2 linked regions of the Bryobacter aggregatus MPL3 genome follow. The protein of the gene in region 2 binds, or shares a complex with, the protein of the main gene of each other region. Links are inferred from orthologs where the notes say so. Each region holds a gene or a part of one and is shown on either strand. Other genes may lie near its edges. The genes, in order: secY and secA.

Evidence for each region.
Region 1: the proteins of secA (region 2) and secY are in contact, whole or in part, in a crystal structure (PDB 3DIN), measured with the Thermotoga maritima proteins. The link is inferred for Bryobacter aggregatus MPL3 from one-to-one orthologs. Residues at the interface, in WP_004082002.1 of Thermotoga maritima: Glu261, Ala262, Arg263, Lys300, Ala301, Arg302, Thr303, Ile304, Ile305, Leu323, Tyr324, Asp325, Pro326, Val329, Ser330, Tyr333, Ile336, Lys340, Phe345, Val349, Glu363, Phe364, Tyr374, Ser375, Gly376, Gly377, Glu393, Ile395, Thr482, Ser483; in WP_004081795.1 of Thermotoga maritima: Glu108, Gly109, Glu110, Glu111, Ala236, Glu237, Arg238, Arg239, Ile240, Thr241, Ile242, Gln243, Tyr244, Ala245, Arg246, Arg247, Val248, Thr249, Gly250, Arg251, Arg252, Val253, Tyr254, Gly256, Ala257, Ser258, Thr259, Tyr260, Leu261, Pro262.

What each region holds. Positions count from the first base shown.
Region 1 is NZ_JNIF01000003.1:2,321,256-2,336,231, reverse strand. What follows is about bases 2,396-5,334. They hold secY (preprotein translocase subunit SecY), read right to left. Parts: upstream 4,599-5,334; coding sequence 3,192-4,598; downstream 2,396-3,191. Other genes in these bases: rpmD (50S ribosomal protein L30), read right to left, coding at 5,160-5,334; rplO (50S ribosomal protein L15), read right to left, coding at 4,626-5,138; M017_RS0111000 (adenylate kinase), read right to left, coding at 2,490-3,188; map (type I methionyl aminopeptidase), read right to left, coding at 2,396-2,490. In the rest of the region: rpsD (30S ribosomal protein S4), read right to left, coding at 1-376; rpsK (30S ribosomal protein S11), read right to left, coding at 481-891; rpsM (30S ribosomal protein S13), read right to left, coding at 921-1,301; rpmJ (50S ribosomal protein L36), read right to left, coding at 1,337-1,450; M017_RS30690 (S1 domain-containing protein), read right to left, coding at 1,483-1,713; more of map, read right to left, coding at 1,717-2,395; more of rpmD, read right to left, coding at 5,335-5,345; rpsE (30S ribosomal protein S5), read right to left, coding at 5,361-5,873; rplR (50S ribosomal protein L18), read right to left, coding at 5,896-6,258; rplF (50S ribosomal protein L6), read right to left, coding at 6,274-6,816; rpsH (30S ribosomal protein S8), read right to left, coding at 6,841-7,236; M017_RS0110960 (type Z 30S ribosomal protein S14), read right to left, coding at 7,270-7,455; rplE (50S ribosomal protein L5), read right to left, coding at 7,486-8,028; rplX (50S ribosomal protein L24), read right to left, coding at 8,087-8,449; rplN (50S ribosomal protein L14), read right to left, coding at 8,472-8,840; rpsQ (30S ribosomal protein S17), read right to left, coding at 8,906-9,256; and 11 more genes. UniProt on the Escherichia coli protein: The central subunit of the protein translocation channel SecYEG. Consists of two halves formed by TMs 1-5 and 6-10.
Region 2 is NZ_JNIF01000003.1:295,902-311,335, reverse strand. The notes cover bases 5,968-9,364. They hold secA (preprotein translocase subunit SecA), read right to left. Parts: upstream 8,997-9,364; coding sequence 6,168-8,996; downstream 5,968-6,167. Other genes in these bases: M017_RS0101755 (DUF6582 domain-containing protein), read right to left, coding at 9,091-9,339; M017_RS0101765 (hypothetical protein), read right to left, coding at 5,968-6,161. In the rest of the region: M017_RS0101785 (TolC family protein), read left to right, coding at 1-679; M017_RS0101780 (efflux RND transporter periplasmic adaptor subunit), read left to right, coding at 676-1,830; M017_RS0101775 (efflux RND transporter permease subunit), read left to right, coding at 1,847-4,924; M017_RS0101770 (DUF190 domain-containing protein), read left to right, coding at 4,921-5,256; more of M017_RS0101765, read right to left, coding at 5,253-5,967; M017_RS0101750 (YnfA family protein), read left to right, coding at 9,422-9,745; M017_RS0101745 (C25 family cysteine peptidase), read right to left, coding at 9,742-10,365; M017_RS0101740 (hypothetical protein), read right to left, coding at 10,367-10,612; M017_RS0101735 (hypothetical protein), read right to left, coding at 10,635-11,411; M017_RS0101730 (phytanoyl-CoA dioxygenase family protein), read right to left, coding at 11,439-12,215; M017_RS0101725 (glycosyltransferase family 9 protein), read left to right, coding at 12,231-13,211; M017_RS0101720 (hypothetical protein), read left to right, coding at 13,216-13,551; M017_RS0101715 (glycosyltransferase family 9 protein), read left to right, coding at 13,555-14,478; M017_RS0101710 (methyltransferase family protein), read left to right, coding at 14,475-15,020; M017_RS0101705 (RNA methyltransferase), read left to right, coding at 15,008-15,434. UniProt on the Escherichia coli protein: Required for protein export, interacts with the SecYEG preprotein conducting channel.

The sequences.
Region 1 (14,976 bases), 2.0 Mb from region 2 along the record:
TATGACCATGGCGTACCAACTGACGTGCCTGCGCGCGGCTGTTGGCAAACCCGGTGCGGAGGACAACGTTATCGAGGCGGCTCTCGAGCATAGCCAGCATATTTTCGCCGGTCACACCCTTCATGCCCACTGCCTTCTCAAACAGGTTGCGGAACTGGCCTTCGAGCACGCCGTAGTAGCGGCGAGCCTTCTGCTTCTCGCGAAGCTGCAAACCGTAGCCCTGAATCTTCTTTGCGCGTGCCTGGCCGTGCTGGCCAGGGATAAAGTTCCGCTTTTCGATTGCGCACTTCGCCGTGTTGCAACGCTCTCCCTTGAGGAAGAGCTTCATGCCCTCACGCCGGCAAAGCCGGCAAACTGGGCCATTATAACGAGCCATTGAGTCCTTGTTCTCCTATTACCTGAGTTCCGATCATTCAGAACCGGTGCAGTTTACAGCCGGAGCCTTCATCCTGCTTTTCGTACTATCCAAAATTCAAAAGATCAGACGCGGCGGCGCTTCGGCGGGCGGCAACCGTTGTGTGGGATCGGCGTGGTGTCACGAATCGATCGCACTTCGATGCCAACGCTACCGAGGGCACGCACGGCCGATTCACGGCCGGCGCCGGGGCCGGAAACCTTCACGTCCACCGAACGCAACCCGGCATTGTCCTTGGCCTTGTTGGCAGCCGTGAGGCTGGCCTGCTGGGCGGCAAACGGCGTGCCTTTGCGCGAACCGCGGAAGCCGAGCGAGCCGGAGGAGCTCCAGCTCAGCACGTTGCCCACCGGATCGGTGATCGTGATGATCGTGTTGTTGAAAGAAGCCTGAACGTGAACCAGCCCAAACGGGATGCTCTTTCGCTCTTTCTTCTTGAATGACTTCTTCTTGTTGCTTTTTGCTTGAGCTTTGGCCATCTTCGTTCCTCTTCAGATCCTCCCGGACCTTACTTGCCGACCTTCTTCTTGCCAGCCACTGTACCCTTGCGTGGGCCCTTGCGAGTGCGCGCATTGGTGTGCGTGCGTTGGCCACGAGCCGGGAGACCGCGGCGGTGCCGCAGGCCACGATAGCTGCCCATTTCCATCAGGCGCTTGATGTTCATCGAGGTTTCCTTACGGAGATCGCCTTCGATGGAGCCTTCGCTCTCAAGCATCATGCGGATGCGGTTGATTTCTTCTTCGGTCAGATCCGAGACCCGCTTATTTGCATCGATCTCGCAACGATGGAGGATCGACAGAGCACGGGTGTTTCCGATGCCATAAATGTACGTGAGCCCGATTGCGGCCCTTTTGCGGCCGGGGAGGTCTACGCCAACGATACGCGCCATAACTTTTCGCTCCTAACTCTTTCTCTCGGTACTCACTAACCCTGACGCTGCTTATGCTTCGGGTTGGCACAGATCACACGCACTACGCCTTCGCGGTGGACGATCTTGCACTTGTCGCAAATTTTCTTGACCGACGGACGAACTTTCATTTCCGTATTCCTTCGCCTTTCGCTACTCCCGGCTATCGAGCCAGCAGTTTCACAATCCTGCCCCGCGACTTATCGTGCGGAGATAATTCCACCAAAACCTTGTCGTTGGTGCGCAACCGGACGAAATTCACCTTGGTCGCGCCCGCCGGATGCCCAATCACTTGAGCCCGGCTCTCCAACTCCAACCTCACTCCCCCCTGCGGAAGGAGCTCCAAAACCTTTGCCTCGACGGCAGACTCACTCGCCCTGGTCTCTGCAGACACGGGCTAGGGCCTCGTCAGAACCCACGGACCATTCGCCGTGATCGCCACAACATGCTCAAAGTGTGCCGAAGGTTTCCCATCGGTGGCCACAGCCGTCCACTTATCGCTGAGAACATTCGTTTCCGGCTTGCCCAGGTTCACCATCGGCTCGATGGCGAGAACCATGCCTTCCTTCAACTTCGGGTTCTCCTGCTGCCGATCCACATAGTTCGGTACCTGCGGTTCCTCGTGCAGCTTCGTTCCAATTCCATGGCCCACAAATTCGCGAACCACGGTAAAACCGTTCTTGACCACATGCTCTTCCACCGTACGGCTGATGTCGAACAGGCGGTTGCCCGGCTGTGCTTGTTGGATCGCCAGTTCGAGAGACTCTTTCGTCACAGCGAGCAACTTCTGCGTTGCTGCCGGAATCTCCCCGACTGGGACCGTCACCGCCGAGTCGCCAAAATATCCATCCAGTTGCAGGCCGGTATCGATTGAGACGATATCGCCTTTCTTCAACTGGCGCTTGGCCGAGGGCATGCCATGGACCACCACTTCATTCACCGACGTACACAGCACATAGGGGAATTTCGTCCCCGCTGCCTCCGAGTAATAACCCTTGAAGGCGGATTTTGCGCCCGCATCGCGGATCATCTTTTCGGCGACGACTTCGAGATCCATCGTCGTTACGCCCTCTTGGACCAGCTTCGACACTTCACTCAGGATCTGATAGACCAGCAATCCCGACTTCCGCATCTTTTCCATCTCGGAAAGGCTCTTGCGAATGATCGCCATTAGCTCGCCTTCCCTTCCTGTACGGTCGTCTGTATCCAGTTCACAATCTCGTCCGACAAATCTTCCGGCTTCCGGTTACTCCCGTCCACCTCAAAAAAATCTACTCGCTCCGCAAAAAACTGCAACACCGGCATGGTTTGAGCGTCATACGCTACCAGCCGCTGCCGGATGACAGATTCCTTATCATCCTCGCGCACAATCAGTCTGGCACCCTCAATATTGCACCGGCCAGGCACAATCGGAGGCTTCAGACGAATATTGTAAAGGGTTCCACACTGCGGGCAGATGCGACGGCCCGTTAACCGGGCTGTAATCACATCATAGTCCACTTTCAAGTGGATTACCAACAGGCGAAGACCGCGCCCCTCCGCCATGCCCAATAGGATCCGGGCTTGGTCGATGGTTCGCGGAAACCCATCCAACAAAACTCCTGGCCTGCAATCGGGCCGGTTCAACCGTTCCTCAACCAGGCGGATCACCAATTCGTCAGGCACCAGGTTGCCAGCCTTGATGACTTCACGAACCTGCAACCCGAGGGCATCTCCCAATTGGATATGCTCGCGAAGCATATCCCCAGTCGAAACATGAGGGAGGCCGAGTCTTTCTACCAACAGCTTGGCTTGTGTCCCTTTTCCCGACCCAGGCGGTCCAAAGAGGACAACCGCTTGGAACGCCTGGGGGGAGTGTTCACCGTTCAAACCTTAAACGCTACTCCGGCGGCCACGGATGCGGCCCGCTTTCGGAGTGAAGCCCTCGTAGTGGCGCATAATCAATTGCGCCTCCACTTGATTCACGGTATCCATCGCGACGCCCACCACGATCAGGAGCGAGGTGCCACCAAAGTAGAACGACACACCGAGACCATCGAGCAGCCAGCGGGGGAAAGCCGAGTCAATCCAGTTGCCCACGAGAGGCAAGCGTTGCAGCTTGATTCCGGAAATCATGATCTCCGGCAACAAGCTCAACAGTGCAAGATAGAGACCGCCTACGACCGTGATCCGGGTGAGGATGCGGTTCATGTAGTCAGCAGTGTTCTTGCCCGGGCGGATCCCCGGAATAAAGCCGCCGAACTTGCGCATGTTGTCCGCTGCTTCGTTCGGGTTAAAAATAATGGAGACGTAAAAGAAACAGAAGAAGACGATCAGCGCCGTATAGAGGATGAAATACAGCGGCTGGGTGTGGCCAATCGATTCGAGAATCCCGGCAATCCAGCGATTGTTCTTGATCCATTCCACCTGCAGAAAGCTCTGCGGGAAGGTCAGCAAACTCTGGGCGAAGATGACCGGAATCACACCGCCGGCGTTTACCTTGAGTGGCAGGTGGGTTTGTTGTCCCCCCATCACACGGCGGCCGACGACACGCTTGGCGTACTGGACCGGAATGCGGCGTTCGCCGCGTTCCACAAGGACGATCAGCGCAATCACGCAAATCATCAGCGCCAGGATGATCAGCATTTGCAGCGGATTCCACTGGCGGGTGACAAAGACGTTGTTGTAAATCTCCATCATCGCGGTGGGAAGTCCGATGACGATGCCGGTGAAGATAATCAACGACATGCCGTTGCCAATGCCACGCTCGGTGATCTGCTCGCCAAGCCACATGATAAAGGCCGTACCGGTGGTCAGACTGATCATGGTCATCAGAATGAAGCCCATGCCCGGGTTGAGAACAAAACCGCCGCCCGTCGTCCCTGCAGCCTGTAACGCCGTAGCGATCCCAGCCGACTGGAACAAGGCCAGAATGACCGTCAGATAACGGGTCCACTGGGTGATCTTGCGGCGCCCCATTTCGCCTTCCTTCGACAACTTCTCAAGCGTTGGCACCACCACCGTCAACAACTGCAAGATGATCGACGAGGTGATGTAAGGCATGATGCCCAACGCGAAAATCGTCAAACGGCGGAACATGCCACCGCTGAACAAGTCGAAGAAGCCGAAAATACCGCCCGCGTTTTGCTTGAAATAGTCCTCAAGCCGGTTGGCGTCAATCCCCGGAGTGGGGATGTGTCCGCCGAGACGATATACGGCCAACATGGCGAGCGTGAACAGGATCCGATTGCGAAGATCGGGAATCCGGAACACGTTTGCGAAGGCTTCGAAGAACTTCATGTGTTTAGTGGTCGATCCTTGTGGGAACTACTTTTTCTTGGAGGCTTTGCGCAACAGAGCCGCGTCACGCTTCGGGTTCTTGATCGGCGCGGGCACGAAGGGAGGGATCAGATCGACACTGCCACCGGCAGCTTCAATCTTCGCCTTGGCCGCTTCACTGACCTGGTGCGCGAGAACCTTGATGGCCCGGGTAATCTCGCCGGTACCGAGGATCTTGAGCCCCTTCTCGAGCTTCTTGAGCACGCCGGCAGCCTGGAGGCTTTCGGGGGAGAACTCGGAGCCTTCGAGCTTGTCGAGGCGGCTGAGGTTCAACACCACGTATTCTTCGCGGAACGGATTGGTAAAGCCACGCTTCGGCATGCGGCGATGCAACGGCATCTGGCCGCCTTCAAAGCCGCGCATCTTCGAGTAACCGCTGATCGACTTGGCGCCCTTGGCGCCCCGGCCCGAAAATTTGCCGCGGCGTGAGCCCATACCCTGGCCAATACGCTGCTTCTTCTGCTTTTGCCCGGCCGGCGGGTGGAGGTTGCTTAAGTTCATCGCTCTTCTCTGATTCTCCGACTACTCTTCGACGATCGCCAACAGGTGAGGCACCTTCAGCACCATGCCACGGAAGGCTGGCGTGTCGGGGCGCACCACTACACGGTTCATTTTCTTCAGGCCCAGGCTCAGCACAATGGCCTTCTGGGTCTTCGGACAGCAGATCGGACTGCCAATCCGTTTGATTTTGATAGTTTTCTCGGCCATGATACAGCTTCTCCGTTAGAGCTTTTCAATCGCAATGCCGCGCATGTCGGCAATCGCTGCCTTCTCACGCAGCTGCTCGAGTGCATTGACGGTTGCCTTCACCGCATTGTGCGGGTTGCGCGAACCGAGATTCTTGGTGAGGATGTTCGGGATACCGACGCTTTCGATGACGGCGCGGACCGGGCCGCCAGCAATGACGCCTGTACCTTCCGGCGCCGGCTTCAGCATGACGCTTCCAGCTCCGAAACGGCCTTCGACCTTGTGCAGAATAGTCGTCGGCAGGGTATTGATCTGGCGCAGATTCTTCTTGGCCGCCTCAATGCCCTTCTTGATGGCCGCAGGAACTTCCTTGGCCTTGCCCGTGCCATAGCCGACCACGCGCTTTTCGGCGTCGCCCACCACAACCAAGGCGGCGAAACTGAGGTTCTTACCGCCCTTTACTACCTTGGTGACGCGGTTGATCGATACGACCTGTTCCTTGAGATTCAAGCCGGCCGCTTCTACCTTTTTCACTAAATGTGTTGCCATGCGTTTTCCTTAACGGCCTAACCTAAAACTGAAGTCCACCCTCGCGCGCGGCGTCGGCCAGGGCTTTCACCCGGCCGTGGTACAGGAACCCACCACGATCGAACACTACTGAGGCGACACCTGCGGCCTTGGCCCGCTCGGCCACCAGCGCTCCCACCGCCTTTGCTGCATCGATGTTTCCACCGCTCTTCACCGTCGAACTCTTCTCAGCGCTCGAGGCAGAAGCAAGGGTGTGACCGGTACGGTCGTCGATGACCTGCGCATAAATATGATTCAGGCTACGGAACACAGCCAAACGGGGACGTTCGGCGGTTCCCTTCACGCGTTTCCGGATCCGGGTGTGGATGCGGCGGCGTACTTCGTCGCGATTTACTTGTGATTTCATCTTTCAGTCCTCGCCTTACTTACCCTTGCCGCCAGCGCCGCTCTTGCCGACCTTCTTACGCAGTACTTCGCCAGTGTAGCGAACGCCCTTGTTCTTGTACGGATCCGGGGGACGGAGAGCGCGCATTTTTGCGGCCACCTGCCCGACCAACTGCCGGTCATGGCTCTTCAGGACAATGTGTGTTTGCTTGTCGACGGTCATGTCGACGCCCTGAGGCAGCAAAAACTCGATGGAATGGCTGTAGCCGAGAGTAAAGGTCGCAAGATTGCCCTTCACATCGCAACGATACCCGATTCCGACGATGTCCAGCTCGCGCGTCCAACCGCTGGAAACTCCCACAATCGCATTCGAAGCAAGCGCACGAGTGAGACCATGGAGGGCGGCGTACTTGTCGCTCTCGCGAGTGACTTCGACGGTGCCGTTCTTGTTCTCAATCGTGATGCCCTTCGGAATGGGGACCAGAAGTTTTCCCTTCGGCCCTTCTACCTGCAGCTCTTCACCGATCTGGAGCTTCACTCCGCCCGGAAGAGCAATTGGCTTTTTCCCTACACGTGACATAAACTCTGAATCTCTTCTTCTCTGTTAGTAGATCTGGCAGAGCACTTCGCCGCCCACGTTGGCTTTGCGCGCGCTCTTACCGGTCATAACGCCCTGCGGGGTGGTGAGGATGTTGATCCCCAGGCCGCCGAGCACCTTCGGTACTTCCTTGCTGCCGACATAGACCCGGCAACCGGGGCGCGAGATGCGCTGCAGCTGCGAGATCACGCTGTCGTTGGAGGGCGTGTACTTCAGGTAAATCTTGATCGTCTTCTTGACGCCTTCTTCCGCCAGCTTGAAGTTCAGAATATAGCCCTCATCCTTGAGGATCCGGGCGATTTCCAACTTCAACTTGGAGGAGGGGACATCCACCTTCGAGTGCCGCGACTTCAGGGCGTTGCGGACGCGGGTGAGCATGTCTGCGATGGGATCGGTCGTCATCGATATATCTCTCTTTTCCTTCTCGCTTGATCTCTACCAGCTCGATTTGGTCACGCCGGGAACTTCACCCGCCAACGCAAGGTTGCGGAAGCAGATGCGGCAGAGGTTGAACTTTCTCAGATAGGCCCGAGGACGGCCGCAGCGGCCGCAGCGGTTGCGGTGCTGGCATTCGAACTTCGGCTTCTTGTTATCCTTGGCGATTTTCGCGGTAGTTGCCATCGTGTCTCTTTTCCTCGCTTCGCTCTACGCCTACTGGCGGAACGGCATTCCCATATACTTCAGCAATGCCAACGCTTCCGCGTCGTTCGTTGCCGTGGTGGTGATACAGATGTTCATACCCCGGGCTTTGTCGACCTTGTTGTAGTCGATTTCGGGGAAAATGAGCTGGTCCTTGATGCCCATCGTGTAGTTGCCACGACCGTCAAAGGACTTCGGGTTCACGCCGCGGAAATCGCGGACGCGCGGCAGAGCAATGGACGTGAAGCGGTCGTAGAACTCATACATCGCGTCGCCCCGCAGGGTGACCATGCAGCCAATTGGCATGCCTTCGCGGAGCTTGAAAGCTGCGATCGATTTCTTCGCCTTCGTCACCACGGGCTTCTGTCCGCTGATCGCGGTCAGTTCCTGGACTGCGATGTCCATCAGCTTCGCGTTGCCGGTGGCTTCGCCGAGGCCGAGATTGATCGAGATCTTCTCGATTTTCGGAATCGCCATGGGGTTCTTGTAGCCAAACTCCTGCTGGAGGGCCGGAACCACCTTCTTCAAATAAACTTCTCGTAGCCGCGCTTTCATTGCTTACCTATGACCTCATATGTGTTGGGAGGGACCTGGCTAGTTCGAACGAGTCGAACTACTTGGAATCCAGCACCTCACCGGTTTTCCGCGCGATGCGCGTGCGGCGGGTTTTTCCGCCCACCGTCTCCACCTTGGTACCAATGCGGGTCGGAATCCCACCGCTGGTCAGCAACATCACGTTCGAGACGTGGATGCTGGACTCGCGCTCCTGGAAGCCGCCCTTGATGCCCTTGGCCGGGTTGGGCTTCGTAGCCCGCTTTACCATGCTAATACCTTCGACGAGCACCCGTCCGACAGTCCGGTTCACTTCGATGATTTTTCCAGTCTTGCCCTTATCTTTTCCGGCAATGACCTTCACCATGTCGTCCTTCTTCAGACGGATCCGCTTGGGAATTCCTGCCTTCTCAGAGGCATTCATTTTGCTCAATGACGCCATGGAACTAAACCACCTCCGGGGCGAGCGATACAATCTTCATGAAACGTTTGTCGCGCAGTTCGCGAGCCACCGGGCCGAACACGCGGGTGCCAACCGGCTCACCGAGTTCGTTCACCAGAACGGCCGCGTTTGAATCGAAACGGATGTAGGTTCCGTCCTTGCGGCGGGCTTCCTTGCGCATCCGCACGATGACCGCACGGACAACCTTGCCCTTCTTCACGTTGGAATCGGGAGCGGCTTCCTTCACGGCAGCCGTGATGATGTCGCCGAGACCCGCGGTGAGACCTTTGTCACCTCCGCGCGGCAGAATGCACTGGAGCTTCCGGGCGCCACTGTTGTCCGCCACTTCCAGCATTGTTCTCATCCCAATCATTGCGTTATCTCCGGAACCTTCACTGAACTCTTCTAACTAAACTCTTTTTAAGTCAGCAGCTTGCGCTACTTCTTGTTCTTCTTCGCCGATTTGACCGCTGCGGCGCGCGCAATGCGCTCGTCGGACGGACCATCGACAATGGCAATGCGAACTGCTTCGCGGAGCACCTCAGCCAGTTGCCAGCGTTTCAGCTTGCTCAACGGCCGGCTCTCGATGATGCGCACCTGGTCGCCCATCTTTGCCTTGCCCTCTTCATCGTGGGCATAAAACTTGTTACGGCGGGTCAGAATTCGCTTATAGAGCGGATGCTGCACCTTCCGCGTGACCTCGACGATGATCGTCTTGGCCATTTTGGTCGAGATGACTTCGCCGACTTTTTCCTGCTTATTGGGCTGCTTGACTGCTGTTTCGGCCATGGCTTACTTGCCTTCCTTTTGGGCGGCCAACTCTTTTTCACGCAGGACCGTCATGATCCGGGCGCGATCCTTTTTGAGCTCCCGCAGTTTCTTGATGCCTTCCATCTGGCCCATTGAGAGCTGAAAGCGGAGACGGAACATCGTCTCGTCGCCTTCGCTCAATTGCTTCTTGATTTCGGCCGCATCGAGGCCACGAATTGTTTCGGCGTTCATCTTCTACGTCCTCGTCCTACAGCGCGGTCCGCTGCACAAGCTTCGTCTTGATCGGCAACTTCATGGCAGCCAATCGGAACGCTTCTTGCGCCGTCTCAAGCGGCACGCCTTCCATCTCAAACAAAATCTTGCCCGGGCGAATGACGCACACCCATCCATCCGGAGCGCCCTTACCAGAACCCATTCGGACTTCGGCCGGCTTCTTGGTCACCGGCTTGTCCGGAAAGATTCGAATCCAGACCTTACCACCGCGCTTGATGTAGCGCGTCATAGCGATACGGGCGGCCTCAAGCTGGCGGTTGGTGATGTATCCACAAGCCAGCGCCTTCAAGCCATATTCGCCGAAGTCGACACTCGAACCGCGATAAGCCATTCCGCGCATGCGGCCACGCTGCTGTTTGCGGAACTTGACTTTCTTTGGCATCAACATAGGTCGTTATCCTCTTTGCAAAAATTCGTTGCGGCCTACTCAGCCTTCGGTTCTTCCGTTGCCGGAGTTTCCACGTTACCAGCCTCAGCTTCAGGAGCTGCTTCCTGCTTCCAGCTCGGGGTCGGCGGAGCCATGGGAGGCAGAATCGGCGCCCCACTCTTGATGGTCGACGGCACCTCGGGCGGCGTCACCACCACACCGGAGTCAGCCACCGGCGGAACCGAGGCTTCCTGGCGCGAACGGCCATCAAATCCAACCCGGTCGCTCGGACCACGGTCGCCACCCGGACCACCCGAACGCGGACGGTCGTCACGGCGCGGGCCGCGATCGCGATTGTCGCGCTTCGGACGGGGTTGCGGATCGTTGTCGTTGCGCAGCATCACGCGGCGCTGGCCTTCGCCAAGGTCACCCTTATAAATCCAGCACTTCACACCAATCACACCGTAAGTGGTGTGCGCCTCAGCAAAGCCGAAGTCGATGTCGGCGCGCAGCGTATGGAGCGGCAACTGGCCGTGCAGGTACCACTCGGTACGGGCAATTTCTGCCCCGTTCAAGCGGCCGCTGACGCGAACCTTGATGCCTTTGCAGCCGAAGCGCTGGGCGCTGTCGACGGCCTTACGCATGGCGCGGCGGAAGGCGACGCGCTTTTCGAGCTGCAGCGCAATCGATTCGCTGACCAGTTGGGCATCAAGCTCGGGCTTGTGCACTTCCTGGATATCAATGAACACTTCGCGCTTGGTCTTCTTGGCCAGATCCTGCTTCAGCTTCTCAATCTCGGCGCCCTTGCGGCCGATGATGATCCCGGGACGCGAGGTACGGATGGTGATCCGCAACTTGTTCCCCGGCCGATCGACTTCGATCGAACTCACACCCGCACTCTTCAGGCGGTTGCGCAGCGAATCCTTCAGTTCGAGATCTTCAAAGAGGAGCTTCGAATAATCCTGCTTGGCGAACCAACGGCTCTTCCAGGTTTTGGTGACCCCGAGACGGAATCCAAAGGGATGTACTTTCTGACCCATTCGCTATTTTCCTTATGCTCCAGCTTCCACTTCAACCGGGGAGCCGTCTGAGACCTTCACCACAATGTGGGCAATTCTTTTCTGGTAGCGATACGCGCGACCCATCGGGGCGGGACGGATGCGCTTCATGCGCGGGCCTTCGTTCACGAAACACTCGCTCACAAAGAGGTTGTCCACGTCGATGTCGTTCTGCTTGTTTTCGGCGTTGGCGATGGCGCTGCGGAGCAGCTTCTCCACTACCGGAGCCATCCGCTTGTTCGTCATCTTGAGAACATTGATCGCCTCGCCAGCCTTCAGGCCACGAATCAAGTCAATGACAAGACGGCACTTCTGCGGGCTGGTGCGTACGTATCGAGCTTCTGCTTTTGCAATCATCGCGCGCTCCTATCTGCCCTTCTCGTTGCTCTTTGCCACATGGCCCTTGAAGGTGCGCGTAGGCGCAAACTCACCGAGCTTGTGACCAACCATGTTTTCCGTCACGTACACAGGGATGAACTTCTTGCCCTGGTGGACGGCTAGCGTGTGACCGATAAAGAGCGGCATGATCGTCGAGCGGCGAGACCAGGTCTTGATGACCTTCTTCTCGTTGCGTTCGTTCATGGCCACCAGCTTGTCGACCAGATGACCGTCAGCAAACGGTCCTTTTTTGAGGGAACGGCCCATATATTTCTTCTACCTGCCCTAGCTCTTTTGCTTCCGCTTCACGATCATGTTGTCGGTGCGCTTGTTGTTACGGGTCTTGTAACCACGTGTCGGCTGGCCCCAAGGGGTTACCGGATGACGGCCACCGGAGGTGCGGCCCTCACCACCACCATGAGGATGGTCGACCGGGTTCATTGTGACGCCACGATTGTGGGGGCGCTTGCCGACCCAACGTGTACGTCCTGCTTTACCGAGGGTCTGATTCTCGTGATCGAGATTTCCGACCTGGCCCACCGTTGCATAGCAATCGATCAGCACGCGACGGACTTCGCCACTCGGCATCTTCAGCTGTGCGTATTCGGTTTCCTTCGAAACAATCTGTGCCTGAGCACCCGCGCTACGGGCCATCTGCGCACCCTTGCCAGGACGCAGTTCAATATTGTGAACCACCGTGCCGGCCGGGATGTTGCGCAGCGGCAGGGCGTTGCCCACCAGGATGTCAGCCTCGGGGCCGCTCATGATGGTGGAACCGACCTTGAGGCCCACCGGCGCTACAATGTAACGCTTTTCGCCATCGACGTAGTTCAGCAGGGCGATACGGGCAGTGCGGTTCGGATCGTATTCGATCGAAGCGACCTTCGCCGGGACGCCTGCCTTATCGCGCTTAAAATCGATATCGCGGTAGGTGGTCTTGTTACCACCGCCACGGAAGCGAGAGGTCGTGCGGCCGGTGGAATTACGGCCACCGCTCTTGACCTTACCTTTGGTGAGACTCTTTTCGGGAGTCTGCTTGGTGATATCCTCACGCGTCACAACCGTACGGAAGCGGCGCGTGGGAGTAAACGGTCGGTAGGACTTAATTGGCATTAGACGACCTCGGAGTATTCAGGGACCTTCTGGTCCTTCTTGAGTTTCACGTAGGCCTTCTTCCAGTTCGAGCCATAACCAGCAAACTTACCGCGGCGGCGCAGCTTGCCTTCATTGATTACAGTGCGAACCTCTTCGACCTTCACCTTGAAAATCTTCTCGACCGCTTGCTTGATCTGAGTCTTGGTAGCCTCATGCTTCACTTCGAAGCAAAGCGTGCGTTCGGTATCCTTCTTGATGACACCCTTTTCGGTGACGATCGGACGGGAGATAACTTCGAACAGAGTCATTTATTTCAGTCCCTCCGAGAGTTTCTCCGCAGCATCCTTGCTGATGAGCACATGCTTGTACTTCAGCAGGTCATAAGTCGTGACATCTTTCGATGTTACTAACTTCACACCAGACAGGTTCCGCGAGCCGAGTGCGAGATTCTTATTCTCCGCGTTCTCAACTAACAGGATCGTCTTGGCCGAATTCAGCTTGCCGAGCTTCGCAGCCAGGCCCTTGGTCTTCGGTTCGGACAACGAGAAAGCATCGATGACGCTGAGTTCGCCGTCGCGCAGCTTCGCCGTCAGGGCCGAGCGCAGTGCACCGAGCACCATCTTCTTGTTCAGACGGTAGCTGTAGTCCCGCGGCTGCGGACCGTGGGTGGTGCCGCCATGGCGCCACAGAGGCGAACGGATGCTACCCATACGGGCGCGGCCAGTTCCCTTTTGCTTCCAAAGCTTCTTGCCGCTGCCAGCCACTTCGTGACGGGTTTTGGTCGAAGCCGTACCGGCGCGTTCGCCGGCCATGAAATGGCGTACCGACTCATACAGCAGATGTTCGTTGACTTCGGCGCCGAACACTTCGACAGACAGATCGAGCGAGCCGACCTTCTGGTTGTCAAAATTGATTACGTCTACGGTAGGCATGGTATTTAGCTCCCCACCCTTGCGCGACGGATCATGACATAGGAGCCATTTGCTCCGGGCAGCGCGCCCTTCACCATGATCACGTTCTCTTCGGTGTCTACTTCCACAATCTCGAGATTGCGTACGGTCACCGTGTCAGTCCCCATGTGGCCACCCATCTTCATGCCCGGAAAGACACGTGAGGGGAAGCTCGAGGCGCCGATCGAACCAGGGGCGCGATGGAACATCGAACCGTGGCCGCCCGGACCGCCGCGGAAGTTGTGGCGTTTGACAACGCCCTGGAACCCGCGGCCCTTCGAGATCCCGATCACGTCGATCTTCTCGTTCGGCTTGAAGTCTTCGGCCGTAATCTTGTCGCCAGCTTTGAAGTCGCCACTGCCTTGACGCAGCTTGAACTCGCGGCTATAGCGTACGCCGTCCGTGCCAGCCTTCTTCAGGTGGCCCGTCGCGGGCTTGTTGATTCTAGCCGGCTTGACGTACTCCATCAGTCCGACCTGAATGGCGTCGTAACCATCCGTGGCGGGGGTCTTGCGTTGCGTTACAACGCAGGGTCCGGCCTTCACCAATGTGACAGGGACTACCTGCCCATCGGCGCGGAAGATCTGCGTCATGCCGATTTTTTTACCTAAAATTCCTGGGCTCATTGCCAACCTCTCCAGGGCCTAACTACGGATTCCTAAAAACTCTTACTTCTTGCCGAAAGCTTTGATTTCGACGTCCACGCCAGCCGGTAGGTCGAGCTTCATCAGCGCGTCTACCGTGTCCTGCGTCGGCTCGAGAATGTCGAGCAAGCGCTTGTGCGTGCGAATTTCAAACTGCTCCCGCGATTTCTTATCCACGTGCGGTGAACGATTCACCGTGTAGCGGTTCCGCACCGTGGGAAGCGGGATGGGGCCGGCAATCACCGCACCCGTACGACGAGCCGTGTCAACGATTTCATTCGTCGATTGGTCGAGTACGCGATGATCGTATGCCTTGAGGCGGATGCGGATGCGTTCTTTATTCATGATTCCCTACTCGATGATTTCCGACACAGTACCGGCGCCGACAGTGCGGCCGCCTTCGCGGATGGCGAAGCGCAAACCCTTATCCATCGCAACCGGCGTGATCAGGTCGATCGTCATCTGCACGTTATCGCCAGGCATCACCATCTCGGTGCCTTCCGGCAAGTGCGCCACACCCGTCACGTCCGTCGTACGGAAGTAGAACTGAGGACGATACCCGTTGAAGAACGGAGTGTGACGTCCGCCTTCTTCCTTGCTCAGGACATACACTTCGCCCTTGAACTTCTTATAGCCCTTGATCGAACCCGGCTTCGCAATCACCTGACCGCGTTCCACGTCGTTCTTTTCAATGCCGCGCAACAAGAGCCCGACGTTGTCGCCCGCGCGACCTTCGTCCAGCAACTTCTTGAACATTTCCACACCCGTCACCGTGGTCTTGCGCGTCGCCGTAAAGCCGACGATTTCGCATTCCTCACCCACCTTGACGATGCCCTTTTCGATACGGCCAGTCACTACCGTGCCACGGCCCTGGATCGAGAAAATGTCTTCGATCGGCATGATGAACGGCTTGTCGATGGCGCGCTCCGGAATCGGAACATACGCATCCACCTGCGCCATCAGGTCGTCAATT
Region 2 (15,434 bases):
ACAGGTGAAGACGACAGAGGCGCAGTTGCAGATCCTGCTGGGCCGCCAGAAGATGGACCCGAAGATCGAAACGGCTGGGGAGATGCGCCGCGACACGGTGGCATTGCCCCTCGACGCGCTGCGGGAGAAAGCCGTGACGCAGCGGCCCGATCTGCTTGCGCTGCAGCGGGACCGGATCCGGACCCAGGCGGATATCCGTCTGCAACTGGCGCAGGCCAAGCTCGATTACACCCTGGGATCGGAGTATCGCCGCCAACAAGGGTTGGCGGGACGTGGGAACTCGCTCGGATTTTTTGTCTCGACAGGCTTGCCGGTCTTCAACCGGAACCAGGGCGAGATCGAGCGGGCCAAGCAACAACAGATGCAGACTGAGGCGCGGCTGCGCGCAACGCAGGCCACCATCGAGAACGAGGTGGAGGTGGCGTTGCTGAAGTATGCCAGTGCGCTGCGGACGATCGAACGCTTCGAGAGCACCTTGATCGGGAAGGTGAAGGATGTCCGGCAGATCACCGAGTATTCCTACAAACGCGGTGAAGCCAGTTTCCTTGAGCTGCTTGATACGCAGCGGGCTTATAGCGAGACGATGCAGGCTTACAACGCGGCGCGGGCCGATCTGGCCGAGAGTCTTTATGGTGTGGAAGCGTCGGTGGCTTCGCAATTGAATCCGGAGAAGAAATGATGAATCGACTGACTGCGCCGGTGTTGGTGGCGCTCCTCGGCGTGTGCGGTTGCCATCCGTCCGCCGCACCCGTGAAGGCCGTGACCGACGAGCCAATCCGGAAGGGCAACGCAGTTCAGTTTCCCAAGGATTCGCCGCTGCTGGCAAAGATCCGAGTGGGCACGGCGGAGGATGCGCAGGTGCCGCAGGAAGAGCTGACGGCGCCGGGAAAAGTAGAACTGAATCCGGCGCGGGTGGCGCGGGTGATTCTTCCGTTTCCGGGGCGTGTGCGCGAGGTGAAAGTGACGCTCGGCGATAGCGTGAAGCAGGGGCAGCCGGTCTTGACCTTGGAAAGCCAGGAAGTGTCGGCCATCCAATCGGCGATTCGGCAGGCAGACGCCAATATTGCGCAGAGCAAAGCCAATCAGGCTAAAGCCGAGGCCGACCTTGCTCGTACCAAAGACCTGCTCGCCAACCGGGCGATTGCACAGAAAGAAGTTTTGACAGCAGAGACGGTGGTGGCCCAGGCGAAGGCAGGGGTGGAAGTGGCGCTGGCCACGCGTGACGAGGCCGCGCGGCGCTTGCAGTTGCTGGGATTGCAGCCAGGAAGTATGTCGCAATTGATCATGGTGCCGGCGCCCATGGCCGGGAAGGTGATGGATATTTCTGTCGCCGCGGGAGAGTTTCGCGCGGATGCGGCGGCGCCCGTCATTACGATCGCAGACTTGAGCAGCGTCTGGGTTTCAGCCGACGTGCCGGAAGATTCCATTCGCCTGATCACGGTGGGTGAGGATGTGGCGATCACTTTGAATGCTTTTCCGGACAAGGTGTTTACCGGCAAAGTGAAGCGGATTGGCGACCTTGTCGACCCACAGACGCGGACCATTAAAGTACGGGCGGAACTGCCGAATGCGGGCGGGCAACTCCGGCCGGAGATGTTCGCCACCATTCGGCATTCGCATGGGCGCAAGGCGTCGGTTGTGGTGCCAAAAGCGGCGCTCTATCAGCAACAGGACAAGACGACGCTGTATCTGGAACGCGGTCCGGGCCTGTATGAAGAAGTGCCGGTGGTGGTTTCCTGGCAGGATGCGCAGCGCGCGGCGGTGTCCGGAGACGTGCACGCGGGGGATCGCGTGGTGATTGACGGAGTCACTCAGCTCCGGGCTTACTAGGGCGGGAAGAAAGAATATGATCGGTCGACTTCTCAGATTCGCGCTCCAACAGCGATTTATCACGATCGTGATGACGCTTGCCGTGATTGCCTTCGGGGTCTATTGTTTCCGGCAACTGAAGGTGGAGGCGTATCCCGACATCTCCGATACGCAGGTGGTGATCATCACGACCTATCCGGGCCAGGCTGCCGAGGAGATGGAGCAGCAGATTACGATTCCGATCGAGCGCGCCATGAACTCGGTTCCGAACCTGATTGCGCGGCGCTCGCGCACCATCTTTGGGTTGTCGATTGTCGAGCTGACGTTCACCTATGAGACGAATGATTACTTTGCTCGGCAGGTGGTGCTCGAAAGGCTACGGGACGCGGATCTGCCGGACGGGGTGACTCCGGAAATCGCACCCCTGACGACTCCGATTGGCGAGATGTATCGCTACCGGCTCGAGGGGAGCGGACGCAGTGAACTGGAGATTCGCGAACTGCAGGATTGGGTGGTGGGGCCACGGATTCTACAGGTGTCTGGCGTCGCCGACGTGACTCCTTTTGGTGGATTGGTGAAGCAGTTTCAGGTGGAGGTGTCGCCTCCGGCGCTGGCGAAGTATGGCCTGACGATCAGTCAGGTGGTGACCGCGATCCAAGCGAATAATCGCAATGCGGGCGGCGCGATTCTGGACAGCGATCAGCAGAGCATGGTGATTCGTGGGGTGGGCCGGATTAAGGGAATTCCGGATATTGAAAACATTGTGCTGGTGGCAGTGAAGGGTGTGCCGGTGCTGGTGAAGGACATTGGCACGGTGAAGATCGGCAGTGCCCTGCCGACGGGGATCTTTGGCTGGAATGAAAAGCAGGGCGGCGTTGAAGGAATCGTGCTGCTGCGCCGTGGAGAAAATCCTTCGGAGGTATTGAAGTCGCTGGCCGTCGCGATTGCAGAACTGAACACCGAGCGGTTGCCGAAGGGCGTGCAGATTGTGCCGCTCTACGATCGCACCGATCTGGTGAGCAGCACGTTGAAGACCGTTTCGCGGACACTTCTCGAAGGATTCACGGTGGTGGTGCTGGTGCTGGTGTTTTTCTTGGGTAGCCCGCGCGCGGCGATTCTGACGGCGCTGACGATTCCCTTGTCCTTGCTGTTCGCTTTTATCTGCATGTACCTCTACGGCGTGCCGGCGAATCTGTTGAGCCTGGGCGCCTTGGACTTTGGCGTGGTGGTGGACGGGACGCTCGTCATGGTGGAGCATATCGTCCGGAACCTGTCGAAGAACGGCAAGCTGGAGCGGCCCGGACATCCATTCGATGTGATCCGCGAAGCGGCGCTCGAAGTGGAGCGGCCGATTTTCTTCTCACTGTTCATCCTGATTGCCGCTTATCTGCCGCTGTTTACTCTCGAGCGCGTCGAGCGCCGTTTGTTTACCCCCATGGCCTTTACGGTGTGCGCAGCCTTATTGGGTTCGTTATTGTTCGCCTTGACGCTGATTCCCGTGCTGGCGACTTATCTGTTCCAGAAGGACTTCAAGGGCTGGGACAACCCTCTGTTGAACTGGCTGGTGGAGCGCTATGAGGGTTTGCTCCGGATCCTGTTAAAGCAGCCGGTTGTGGTGGCCGCCTCTTCGGTGTTGATCATCATCGCCTCGATTTTTATGGGCGCCAGGCTCGGTTCCGAGTTCCTGCCGACCCTTGATGAAGGTGTGATCTGGGTGCGTGCGAATCTCCCACCAGGGACCTCGCTCGCAAAATCAGCACGCGTGGCCAATGATATGCGCGCCCTGATCCGGAAGCATCCGGAGGTATTGCTGGTAGCCTCGCAGACGGGTCGTAATGATTCCGGTACCGATCCATTTGGACCGAATCGCAACGAACTTCTCTTGACGCTGAAGCCTTACGATACCTGGCCCGCGGGAAAGACAAAGACGGATCTTGTCGCCGAACTGCGGGCTGAACTGAATCGAGAGATTCCGGGGATTCAGTTGAACTTCACCCAACCGATCATTGATACGGTGACGGAATCGGTGACGGGTTCGTCGGCGGACCTGGCTGTGATCCTGCGTGGCAGTGACCTCACAGAGTTGCGGGGGCTTGCCGGTAAGACTCTCGACATGTTGCGCAAGGTGCCAGGCTCGGCGGACAGTTCGATTGAGCAGGAGGCGGACCAGCCGGGCTTGCGCATCCAGATTGACCGCAGCAAGACGGCGCGTTATGGCTTGAACGTGGATGACCTGGCGAAAACGATCGAATCGGCGCTGGGTGGGGTGGCGGTGAGCTCGGTGTTTGAGAATGATCGCAAGTTCGATCTGGCGGTTCGCTATGCGCCGGAGTATCGCAGCGATACTGCGCGCCTGGGGCAAATGTTGATTCGCACTGCAGATGGAGGGCAGGTGCCTCTTGCGCAGCTGGCGAATATTGAAGTGGTCGACGGGCCAAGTATCATTCTGCGGCGCGAGAATCAGCGAGCCATCGCGGTCCGCACGAACATCGTGGGCCGGGATCAAGGCGGTTTTGTGATCGACGCCCAGAAGCGCTTTCTGCGTGAGGTTCCTTTGCCGCCCGGCTATCAAGTGGTGTGGGGTGGGCAGTTTGAGAATCTCGATCGGGCGCGGCAGCGCTTGTACTTCATCATCCCGGTAACAATCGCGATCATCTTTGCTCTCTTGTTCTTTGCTTTCAACTCGACCTCCAGTGCTTTTCTGGTGCTGTTGAATGTTCCGTTCTCGATGGTGGGCGGCATTCTCCTGCTCTATCTGCGCGGGATCAATCTCAGTGTGTCGGCCGCGGTCGGCTTCATCAGTTTGTTTGGTGTGGCGGTGATGAGCGGTGTGTTGTACATCTCAGAGATTTCCCGGCGGCGGACTGAGGATGATGTTCCGCTGCTCGAGGCGGTGATTCTGGGCGCGAAGTATCAGTTGCGTCCGCGCTTGATTCTGATTCTGGTCGCGTTGTTGGGGATGGTGCCGGCGGCGAGAGCGGTGGGGATCGGCTCAGATGTGCAGCGGCCACTGGCGACGGTGGTGGTGGGTGGTCTTGCTTCCACTCTATTTTTGACCTTGCTTGCGCTGCCCAGCCTCTACTATCTGGTGGAGCGAAGAAAGGAAGCGAAATGAAAATCGAGATGAAGAAGTGCCTGCAGATCGTGGTGGAGGATGTGGATTGGCATCACAGCGAACCCTTGTATGCGGCGATCATCCGGATTCTTCATAAGCGCGGATTAGCCGGTGCTACCGTTTGCGAGGGCGTGATGGGCTATGGCATCCATGGCCGCATCCATCGCAAGGGGCTGTTTGGGGTGACCAATGAGAAGCCGATTGTGATTTTCGCCGTGGATACCGACGAGAAGATTCGCAAGGTGCTGCCGGAGATCAGCAAGCTGGTCAAAGAAGGGCTGATTTTTCTGGCGGATGTAGAAGTGATCAGCAGCGAGCCGCCGGCAGTTTAGATGCCGAGGCTGGTCATTTCCGGCTCGTGATCGCGGCCGGACCAGTGTCTGCCATAGGCGCGAATCAGCGCGAAGATCATCCCAAAGACAAAGCAGGCGACGAGCAGAATCCCGCAGAGCTTGAAGATGCCCATCATGAACTTGCCGGGATTGGGCTGCGGTTTCTCCGGAGCCTTGTCCATCATGACCTCCGCCTTATATTGCACGGTACTGGCCAGATCCGTTGCGGTTTTCTCGCTCAGGGGCTTGCCGCTCGGCAGGACCATGGCGACCAGAGGCCCCTGCCGCAGTGCCGTTGCGCCTTCCACTTGCCGGAGCGCCTGAAACTGCTGTTTGGCGATCGCGTGATTCGGATAGCGGAGAACCGCCAGGGTCGCGAGGCCTTCTGGCGTCATATATTGCGCCAATTGCAGCTCGCCGGCAAAATCGAAGCCCGCGGCGGCGACAGGAATTCTGGGCTCAAAGGCGCGCAGGGATTCCGGACCGAGGATCAGCCGTTCTGTTCCGCTTTTTCTGCCTTTGGCCGGGTGATAGCCCAATAAGTTGGGCGCCGCAGAGCGATCGAGCTTGGGGAGAGCCGGGTAGAGATACGCGTCAATAGCTCCCCGGGGCGCGGTGCCCTCGAGAGTCTGAAACACATAGTTCTGGTGGCGGAATACCTTGCGCTTGGGGTCCTGCAGGCTTTGCTCGAGCGCGACAGCGCCCGTGACATCCTTCAACCGGTACGCCGCCAAATGGAATTTCTTGGCGCCCGACTGGTAGGTGGCCGATTCGGATTCTGTGAGTCCAAATTCTTTTGCCACCGCCGGTAAGGGCGCTTCCGCCGTGCTGGCCGCAGTCCGCTTCCAATCGTCAATCGACGGGGGAAGAATCGTTGCTAACAGGAACAGGGCGGGTACTACCATCGCGGTCTAAGCTCCGTGGCACTTTTTGTATTTTTTGCCGCTGCCGCAGGGACAAAGATCATTGCGGCCGATCTTTGCGCCCTTGACCACAGGCTGCGGTTTGGAAGAAGTAGAAGTGTCGCCGCCAATGTACTGCAGAGCTTCGAGCTCCTTCTCCTTCTTGCGCTGGATATTGCGCGTGAAGTCGGCGATGGCCGGGGGCGGAGCCACGGGGGCTGCCACGGGTACCGGTGCCTCTTCGTACTCTTCGTCGTCGCCGTCCGAGTACAAATCGCCATCCTCATCGATTTGGATGGGCGCACGGGTCAAAATGTTCCCGTCCTGATCGGTTACTTGCATCGAATAGAGGAATTTCACTGCCTCATCTTCCATGCGCGCCATCATGTCCTGGAAGAGCGTGAAGCTTTCCTTCTTGTACTCGATCAGCGGATCCTTCTGGCCGTAGCCGCGGAGGTAGATGCCCTCCTTCAGGTGGTCCATCGAGAGAAGATGGTCCTTCCACTGGTTGTCGATGATGTTGAGGACGATGTAGCGCTCGGTTTCGCGCATGGCCTCCGAGCCGATCAGCAATTCCTTCTCGTCATAACGGGCGTTGAGCTGTCCGATGATCTCCTGCTCGATCGCCTCGCGGCCGTAATCCTCATAAGAGGCCGTATTGATCTTGAGACCGAACTGGTTGAGCACGTCGGCTTCAAGACCAGCGAAATCCCACTCTTCACTGCGGACGCCTTCGGGCAGACGCGCATCGATAAAGGAGCCAGCAATGCTGGTGACCATCTCGCGGATGCGTTCCTTCTGCTCGACGCCGGTCAGCATGGCGCGGCGCAACCCGTAGACGGCCTGGCGCTGCTTGTTCATGACGTCGTCGTATTCGAGCAGGTGCTTACGGGCCGAGAAGTGATTTGCTTCGACTGATTTCTGCGCTGCTTCAATGCGGCGGGTGATTAGGCTCGACTCGATCGGTACGTCTTCCTCCATACCGAGACGGAGCATCAGGCCCTGGATCTTGTCGCCACCGAAAATACGCAGCAGGTCGTCCTGCAGCGAGAGGTAGAAGCGGGAGCCACCAGGGTCGCCCTGACGGCCGGCGCGGCCGCGGAGCTGGTTGTCGATACGGCGGGATTCGTGACGCTCGGTGCCGAGAACAAAAAGGCCGCCGAGACGGGAGACTTCATCGTGCTCGAGGTCGGTTTCCTTCTTGATGCTCGCGTAGAGCGCCTTGAACTCTTCGGCGTGCACGCCTTCCGGATCTTTGCCGGCGCGGTGCATCTGGTCTTTGGCGAGGAACTCAGCATTGCCACCGAGCAGAATGTCCGTACCGCGGCCGGCCATGTTGGTGGAGACGGTGACGGCGCCCTTGCGGCCTGCCTGGGCGATGATGTGGGCTTCGCGCTCGTGATTCTTCGCGTTCAGCACTTCGTGCCGGACACCGGCGCGGCGCAGGGCGGCAGAGAGTTTTTCGGACTTCTCGACGCTGATCGTGCCGACGAGAACGGGCTGGCCCTTCTCGTGCAGTGCCTTGATCTCAACGGCGGCATTGCGGTATTTCTCTTCTTCGGTGCGATAGACGATGTCGTTCAGATCCTTGCGGATCATTGACTGGTTGGTCGGAATCTGGACAACGTCGAGCTTATAGGTCTTGCCGAATTCGGCGGCTTCCGTGTCGGCTGTACCGGTCATACCGGCCAGCTTCTTGTACATGCGGAAGTAGTTCTGGAAGGTGATGGTGGCGAGGGTCTGATTCTCGCGTTCGATCTTGACGCCTTCCTTCGCCTCGACGGCCTGGTGCAGGCCATCGGACCAGCGGCGTCCGGGCATCAGACGGCCGGTGAACTCGTCGACAATGACGACTTCGCCATTCTGCACAACGTATTCGCGATCGCGCTGGTACAGCACCGCGGCGCGCAGGCCTTGCTGGACATGGTGGTTCAGTTCCATGTTCTCGATGTCGTAGAGGTTGCCGCAGTTCAGCAGGCGTTCGACCTTATGCACGCCTTCTTCGGTGAGGGCGACGTTGCGCTGCTTTTCATCGACTGTGTAGTCACCGGTGTAGAACTTTTCGCCTGCCTCACGGCCTTCGATCACTTCGCCGCGCACTAGCTTGGGGATGATCGTGTTGATGCGGTAGTACTTGTCGGTGGATTCTTCGCTCGGGCCGGAGATGATGAGCGGCGTACGCGATTCGTCGATCAGGATCGAGTCGACTTCGTCCACAATCGCGAAATTATGTTCGCGCTGGACGCAGGATTCGATGCGGAACTTCATGTTGTCGCGCAGATAATCGAAGCCAAATTCGTTATTGGTGCCGTAGGTGATGTCGCAAGCATAGGCGTTGCGGCGCTCTTCTTCGGTGATGTCGTGCGTGATGCAACCGATGGTCAGGCCGAGGAAGGTATGAATGCGGCCCATCCATTCCGAGTCACGTTTGGCCAGGTAATCGTTGACCGTGATGACGTGGACGCCTTTGCCTTCGAGGGCATTCAGGTAGCAGGGCAGCGTGGCGACGAGGGTTTTGCCTTCACCGGTGCGCATTTCCGCGATTTTCCCTTGGTGAAGCACCGCGCCGCCAATCAATTGCACGTCAAAATGACGCATGTTCAGCACGCGCCGCCCTGCCTCACGACAGACCGCAAACGCTTCTACGAGTAGATCGTCGAGGGTTTCGCCGTTCGCCAAGCGTTGCTTGAATTCGGTAGTTTTTGCTGCGAGCTCCGCGTCAGAAAGTTTCTGCATCGCGGGTTCGAGATTGTTGATCGCTTCGACCTTGGGCTTGATGCGCTTGACTTCACGCTCATGCTTGGTGCCGAAGATCTTTGCGAGAACGGCATCGACCATAAGTATCTATTTCTATTTCAGTTTAGCAGTGGGGGCCGATTGCTTGACTGGAGAATCGGGGAGGGGGTGGCTGAACGAATGGTTAGGACCGCTTTTACTTTTTGACCGCTGGCAGATCTTTCCAGGACTTTTCTTGCAGGGTGACACCAAACTTCTTGGCTGCGGCTTCGATGCGGCGCCAGGCAGCGTCACGTTCCGCATCGCTCACTCCTTTCACCTGATTGAAACGGGCCACTGCGTTGCGAACATGCGCTGCGTTTTCCAGCGGTTCTTTTTCTGCTTCCGGAAATGCGAATTGCTTTTCCGGAATGTGTTTGCGTTGTTCTGTGGTGAGTTTTGCCATTTGTATGGGAGAAAGTGCGGAGCGGCTGGACGTTTCAACCGCGAGCCGCGCGTCATACTTTGGAGGCAGGGAAGGATTTCTTTTGGCGAACTTTGCTTGGTATTTGTTAGCGGCACTTTGCGAGATCGGCGGGTGTTTTGCGTTCTGGGTGTGGCAGCGGGAAGGGAAGAGCGCCGGGTGGGTGTTGCCTGGCCTGGCAGCGTTGGCCGTATTTGCACTCGCGTTGACGCGCGTGGAGGCGGCAAGTGCGGGACGGGCCTTCGCCGCTTATGGCGGGATTTATATTTTGAGCTCGCTGTTGTGGATGTGGGGTGTGGAGGGCGTTCGTCCCGATCGCTGGGACCTGAGCGGCGTACTGGTGTGCCTGTTGGGTGCCGGACTGATTTTGCTGGGGCCGCGCAGCTAAAGCGGGGCGAAGTGTGTGGTGCCGTGCAGCACGATGTGGTCGCGCATGGCGAGCGCGGCAAAGTATTTGAGGGCGGCGTTCGGGTGGCTGCTGTATCTTCCGGTGTCATAGTCGGTAACGACCGAATCCAGCTGGGCGTACAACTCGTCGCGGCATTGTTGCATTGTCTGGCCCAAACGGAGACCGGAGAGTCCGGCAACGATGGCATCGCCAATCGGGTCGATCCCTTTATGAGGGCTGAGGACCGCCACGCTGATGGTGAATCCCAGCCAGGCTGCCACTCCAAAGGTCACCGCCCCTGGGCCGAGAATGCATCCAGTTTTACAGGCAATTGAGACGACCGCCTTCGCCTGCGCCGGGACAAAATCGGGTGCTGTTACGGTGGTGGCTGCGTTGGTTCGCCAGGAGCGCTCGTCGCCGTGTCCAAAGTAACAGAGCAAGGTGACGGAACTTGCCAGTGCGGATACGATTTGGGAGTGGTTCGGAGGGCTGAACTGGTTGATATCGGCACTTTTCTGGTGGCCGGCAGCGATCCAGTCGGCGGCAACTGCGTCGGCCCAACTGGAGGCTTGCTGGGCAGCGACATCATCCTCCGGTCGAATCAAGGAAAAATGGGACATGTCAGGCCTCTGCGGGCAGACCGTGGAAACGATTCAGGACCATGTCGATTCCTTCGCGGCGAATGCCATGCTCCAGAATCTCTAGAATTGCCTGGCCATCCTCTGTTTCCTGCTGGACGGCCCGGACAATCTCGCGCGGTGTGAGTATCGCTCCTCCCCCGATGAAGCCGATGACAGGCTCCTCTGGAGCGGATTTTGCCCATATGATGAGCGCTTCGATCACCTTGGCGCGTTCAGCCTGTGACATAACTTGAACTTAGCAAAAAATACTAAGAGAGGGCATCTGCGTCTTCCCAGAACTCTTCTGCCGAAGCAGCCGCGATCGGCTTGATGGGACCTTTGTATCCCAGGGCGCCTGTTGCATCCACCTCCGGATGAGACCACCAATGGTCCCGTACCCGTAATCCGGAACAAAAGGCACTCGATGGGTCCGCAACAATCGATTGGATGAGTGCTTTGTTGGTCGCGGCGATGGAGACTCCGGCGGTGAGCTTGAGTTCGGCCGGGGCGGCCACATCCACATTGCCGCTGATGGAAAGCGCAACGTTGGTGCCGCCGGAACTGGAGGCGATCAGTGTCATGCGGTCGACGGTGGCCAGCGAATGGACCAGCACCCAGTCGGGCTTCCAGACGCCCCAATGATAAGCCGTGAGAATCGCCTGCCGGAAGCGGTCTAGCTCTTCAAGGACGGTGATCTTGCGGTTGACCAGCGCGAGCAGCCAGGAGTTTGCGGACTGAAATGAGATGTCGAAACCGGCGTTGGCCTGGGCCAGATCGGGGAAGAACGAGGAGGCAGCGCCCTTGCCGCGGAACTTCATCGAGACGTCGTTGCCGGATTGCTGGAACAGGTCCACGCCGGCGGTCTGTGCCTGCCGCACTCCCGCGACCGGAATCTCGAGGATGGAAGCAGAACTTCCTTCAAGCGTGAAGTCCCCGCTCTTTCGATTGACGCTGATGATGTCGCCCAGCCGCAGATTCAATCCAAACGGCATGATGAGCCGCAGGTCTGTATCTTTCTGAATGGATTTAATGAGATTCCAGCTCATCTCGACTCCACCTTTGCTGGAATGATGTTACTTCAGAAAGCCGGAGGTTACTGCAACTATTTCTGAAAGACGATCATTCTCCGGGTCGTCGAGGGCGAGGAGCTTTCGCAGTTCCGGTGAGAAATGAGCCTGGGTCGCCGCATCGATGAGCCGTTTCTGAAATTGCTGTTGTGGCTTGTCAGCACGGCAATAGAAAGAGTGCATCGCCCGGCGGGGCTTGGCGGTGCGATTCGCGGTGCCGCCATGCCAGGTGTGGGCGTTGCAGATGACGAGTGTGCCGGCTTTGCCCGTAACCAGGATCTGCTCGGGATGGGCGGCAAAGGGGTCTGTCATCTGCTCCTGCGGCCGTTGCTTCCAACGATGGGAACCCGGGACGATGCGGGTGGCCCCGTTGTCGGGCGTGAAATCGTCGAGCATGAAGATCGTATTGGCGACCCAATATCCGTGCTCGTCTGCGATCGCGTTCATGTCGACATGCAAGGGCTGGTCGGCTGCCGAGTTGGGGTCTGTACTGCGGACGTTGAGGCTGGAGAGTTTGAAATTGGGGCCCATGATGTGTGCATTCGCGGTGAGCACCTCTGGAATCTGGACCGCCTCTTCGAACACGTTGCCTTTGTTGACACAATTGGCCAGGCGGCGCGCACCCGCCTCCTTTTTAAACTCCGAACCGGCGTGTTCGCCTTCCAATTGGAAGAGCTCTTCGATGCGAGAACGAAGCGCCTCCAGTTGGGCCTTTTCGAGGAGTTCTGGGAGGACGAGGAAGCCGTCGCGGTCGAGAGCCTGCAACTGTTCGCCGGTGATCATGCTGAGATAGATTCTATGCGGATTCTTGTGCGGGCCACCAATTGGCTGGGGGATGCCATCATGTGTCTGCCTGCGATGGAAGCGCTGCGGGCGGCGCACCCATCGGCAAAAATTACGGTTCTGGGGCTGCCCTGGCTGCGGGATCTTTACGGCGGTGAAAGCTTCTGCGATGAGGTAATTGCCTATCCCACGGAGCGCGGGCTCAAGAATCTCAAGGGGAAACGGCGTCTGGCTTTGGCGCTACGCGGACACTTTGATGTCGCGATTCTGATGCAGAATGCGTTTGAAGCGGCGGCCTTTGCCTATGCAGCGGGGGTGCCGCAGCGAGTGGGTTATGATCGCGACGGCCGGGGTTGGCTCTTGACGGATGCGATCGAGCTTCCTGTGATTGGCCACGAGCGCTTTTATTATCTGGAGTTGCTACGGCGCTCCGGCTGGATTCCGGGCTATGACGCGGAGGCGCCGATTCGCTTGCGGGGTGTGAAGCCCAAAGAATTTGGAAAGCGGGTGATCGGGGTGAGCCCCGGGGCGGCATTCGGCACCGCCAAACGCTGGTTTCCGGAGCGTTTTGCCGAGGCGGCTGCACTGGTGGCGTTGGAACGCGGTGCGAGTGTGGCGCTCTTTGGGAGTGCGAACGAGCAAGACATCGTCGGAGTAGTGGAGCGCGAATTGACGGCTCGTGGCATTGCAGTTGTGAACTACGCGGGCCGCACCGGTCTGCGAGAGTTCATCGAACTGTGTGCGGGCTGCGAACTGATGTTGACCAATGACAGCGGGGCGATGCATGTCGCCTATGCGGTTGGCACTCCGAGCGTCACTGTATTTGGCAGCACCGATCCGATTGGCACTGGACCGGTGGGGGAACGCGCGGTGATTGTCCGCGAAGCGGTGTCCTGTTCGCCGTGCAAGCTACGGGAATGTCCGATTGATCACCGCTGCATGACGCGGATTTCCGCCGAGAGGGTAGCGCTGACGGCCATTTCGCTGCTGAAATAGAAGATTGGATACCCGAACAAAGATCATTGCGCGGGCAGATGCGATTCTCCGGCTTCAGGACGAGAATCTGTTGGCGGTGAGAATCGATTGTGACCCGCTCTCTGCCGGCCTGGCCCGCAAACTGAATGCCTATGGCCGCCCCTTGCTCGCTGTGTTGAGCGAGAAGCAGGAGAGCTATCTGGCCACACAAGCCCGGGCGGAATTGGCAGCGAGCCTGGCTGTTGTGCGTTACGTCACGATCGACGCGGACCTGGCTGTGGCGGAAGATCTGCGCCGTGAAGAAGAGACTTGGCGCGGAGAACTGGAATCCGTGGTGCTCGCCAAGAGCAGGATGCAATAGACCTTGCCAAAGATTCTGGTGGTGCGGCTGGGTGCGATGGGCGATGTGCTGCACACTATGCCCGCTGTACAGCATCTGCGGGAAGCGCATCGAGACGCCGAAATCACCTGGGTGATCGAACCGCGCTGGGCTCCGCTGCTTGCCGGGTCTGAGATGGTGGACCATATCTTGCCAATGGACCGCCGCAAGGGCTCGAGCATTCTGATTGCAACCAAGTGGCTGCGGCGCTGGAAGCCGGATGTGGCGATTGATTTCCAGGGGCTTTGGAAGAGCGCGATTACGGCCTGGGTCAGCGGGGCCGATCGGCGTCTTGGCTTTGCTTCCGGAATGCGGGAGCGGGAAGCCGGTGTATTTTATTCAGAATGCATCGAAGCAACGCGGCTGCATATCGTGGAACGGAATCTGGAACTGGCCGGTGGCCTCCAGGCGCCGCAGGTCAACGTCCCGCCAGGACACGCGGAGGGCAATTTGCCTGACGGGGATTTTCTCTTGGCCGCACCCTTTGCCGGCTGGAACTCGAAACAGTGGCCAGCGGCGCGTTATGCCGAAATTGCGGAACGGCTGCACGAGACCTTCCGCATGAAACTGGTGCTGAATGTGATGCCGGGCACAGTGTTACCTGCCAGTGAGTTCCTGGTGCGGCATGAAAGCGGCATCGAAGGCTTGATGGATGCTACGCGCCGGGCTCGCGCCGTTCTGGGGCTTGATAGCGGCCCCATGCATCTGGCCGCACTTTTGCGGAAGCCGGGCGTGGCTTTGTTTGGCCCGACGGATCCCGCCCGGAATGGACCTTACGGCGGCACGATCCGTGTGCTGCGAGTTGCGGATGCGGAGACCACTTACCGGCGCGGCAGCGAGATTGCGGAGAGTATGAAGCAGTTGGACGTAGACAGCGTGTGGCAGGCGTTGGTGGAGGTGTTGCGTTGAGAAAGCACTGGTTCCCGAAGCCTTACGCGGACTTCGTGATGCGGATGCGGGTGCCGAGCGGCTTTTTGCTCGCAGTCTGTTTTGGCCTGCTCGCCGCGCCGTCGCGCGAGAGCTTACTGGTGGGAGGCGGCGTTTCTGTGTCGGGTTTGGCTCTGCGCGCCTGGGCCGCGGGGCATCTGAAGAAGAATCAGGATCTGGCCGATGGCGGACCCTATGCCTGGACGCGCAATCCGCTCTATCTGGGGACGCTGCTCACGGCGCTGGGATTGGCGATTGCGGCGCGAAGCTGGGTGGTGTTCGGCGTGACTGTCGCTGTCTTCGGGTTGGTCTATCTGCCGGTGATCGAGCAGGAAGAACAGCACCTGATCAAGCTGTTTGCGGGCTATCGGGCCTATGCCGAGCGTGTCCCGTTGTTGTGGCCAAAGCTGCCGTCGCAGCGGAGCGCATTGCGCTTTGAAAGTGCCGTCTACTGGCGGAATGAAGAGTGGAAGGCGGGCGCTGCATTTCTGGCAGGAATGGGGTATCTGTTGTGGAAGCTGTAAGTGTCGTATTGGTGAGCCCGCGGAATCCGGTGAATATCGGAGCGGCCGGGCGGGCGATGGCGAATCTGGGTTTCGGGGATTTGCGGTTGGTGGAAGCCTACCGGGTGGCCGCAGAAGAAGCGCGCGGCGGCCCCCATGCCGAAGATGTGTTGCGCGATTCGCGGGATTTCTCCACGGTTGCCGATGCCGTTGCCGATGCCACCTTGGTGGTGGGGACAACGAGCGCGTTGCGCCGTGACGTCAAGCTCGAGATCAAGCGTCTGGAACATGCCGTTGCTGCGATGAAGCAACACGAGGGGAAAGTAGCGGTATTGTTCGGGAGCGAGAAGTTCGGCCTCTCCAATGAAGACATGGGCCATTGCCACTGGCTGGTGCGGATTCCGACTCTCGCCGATACCGGGAGTATGAACCTCG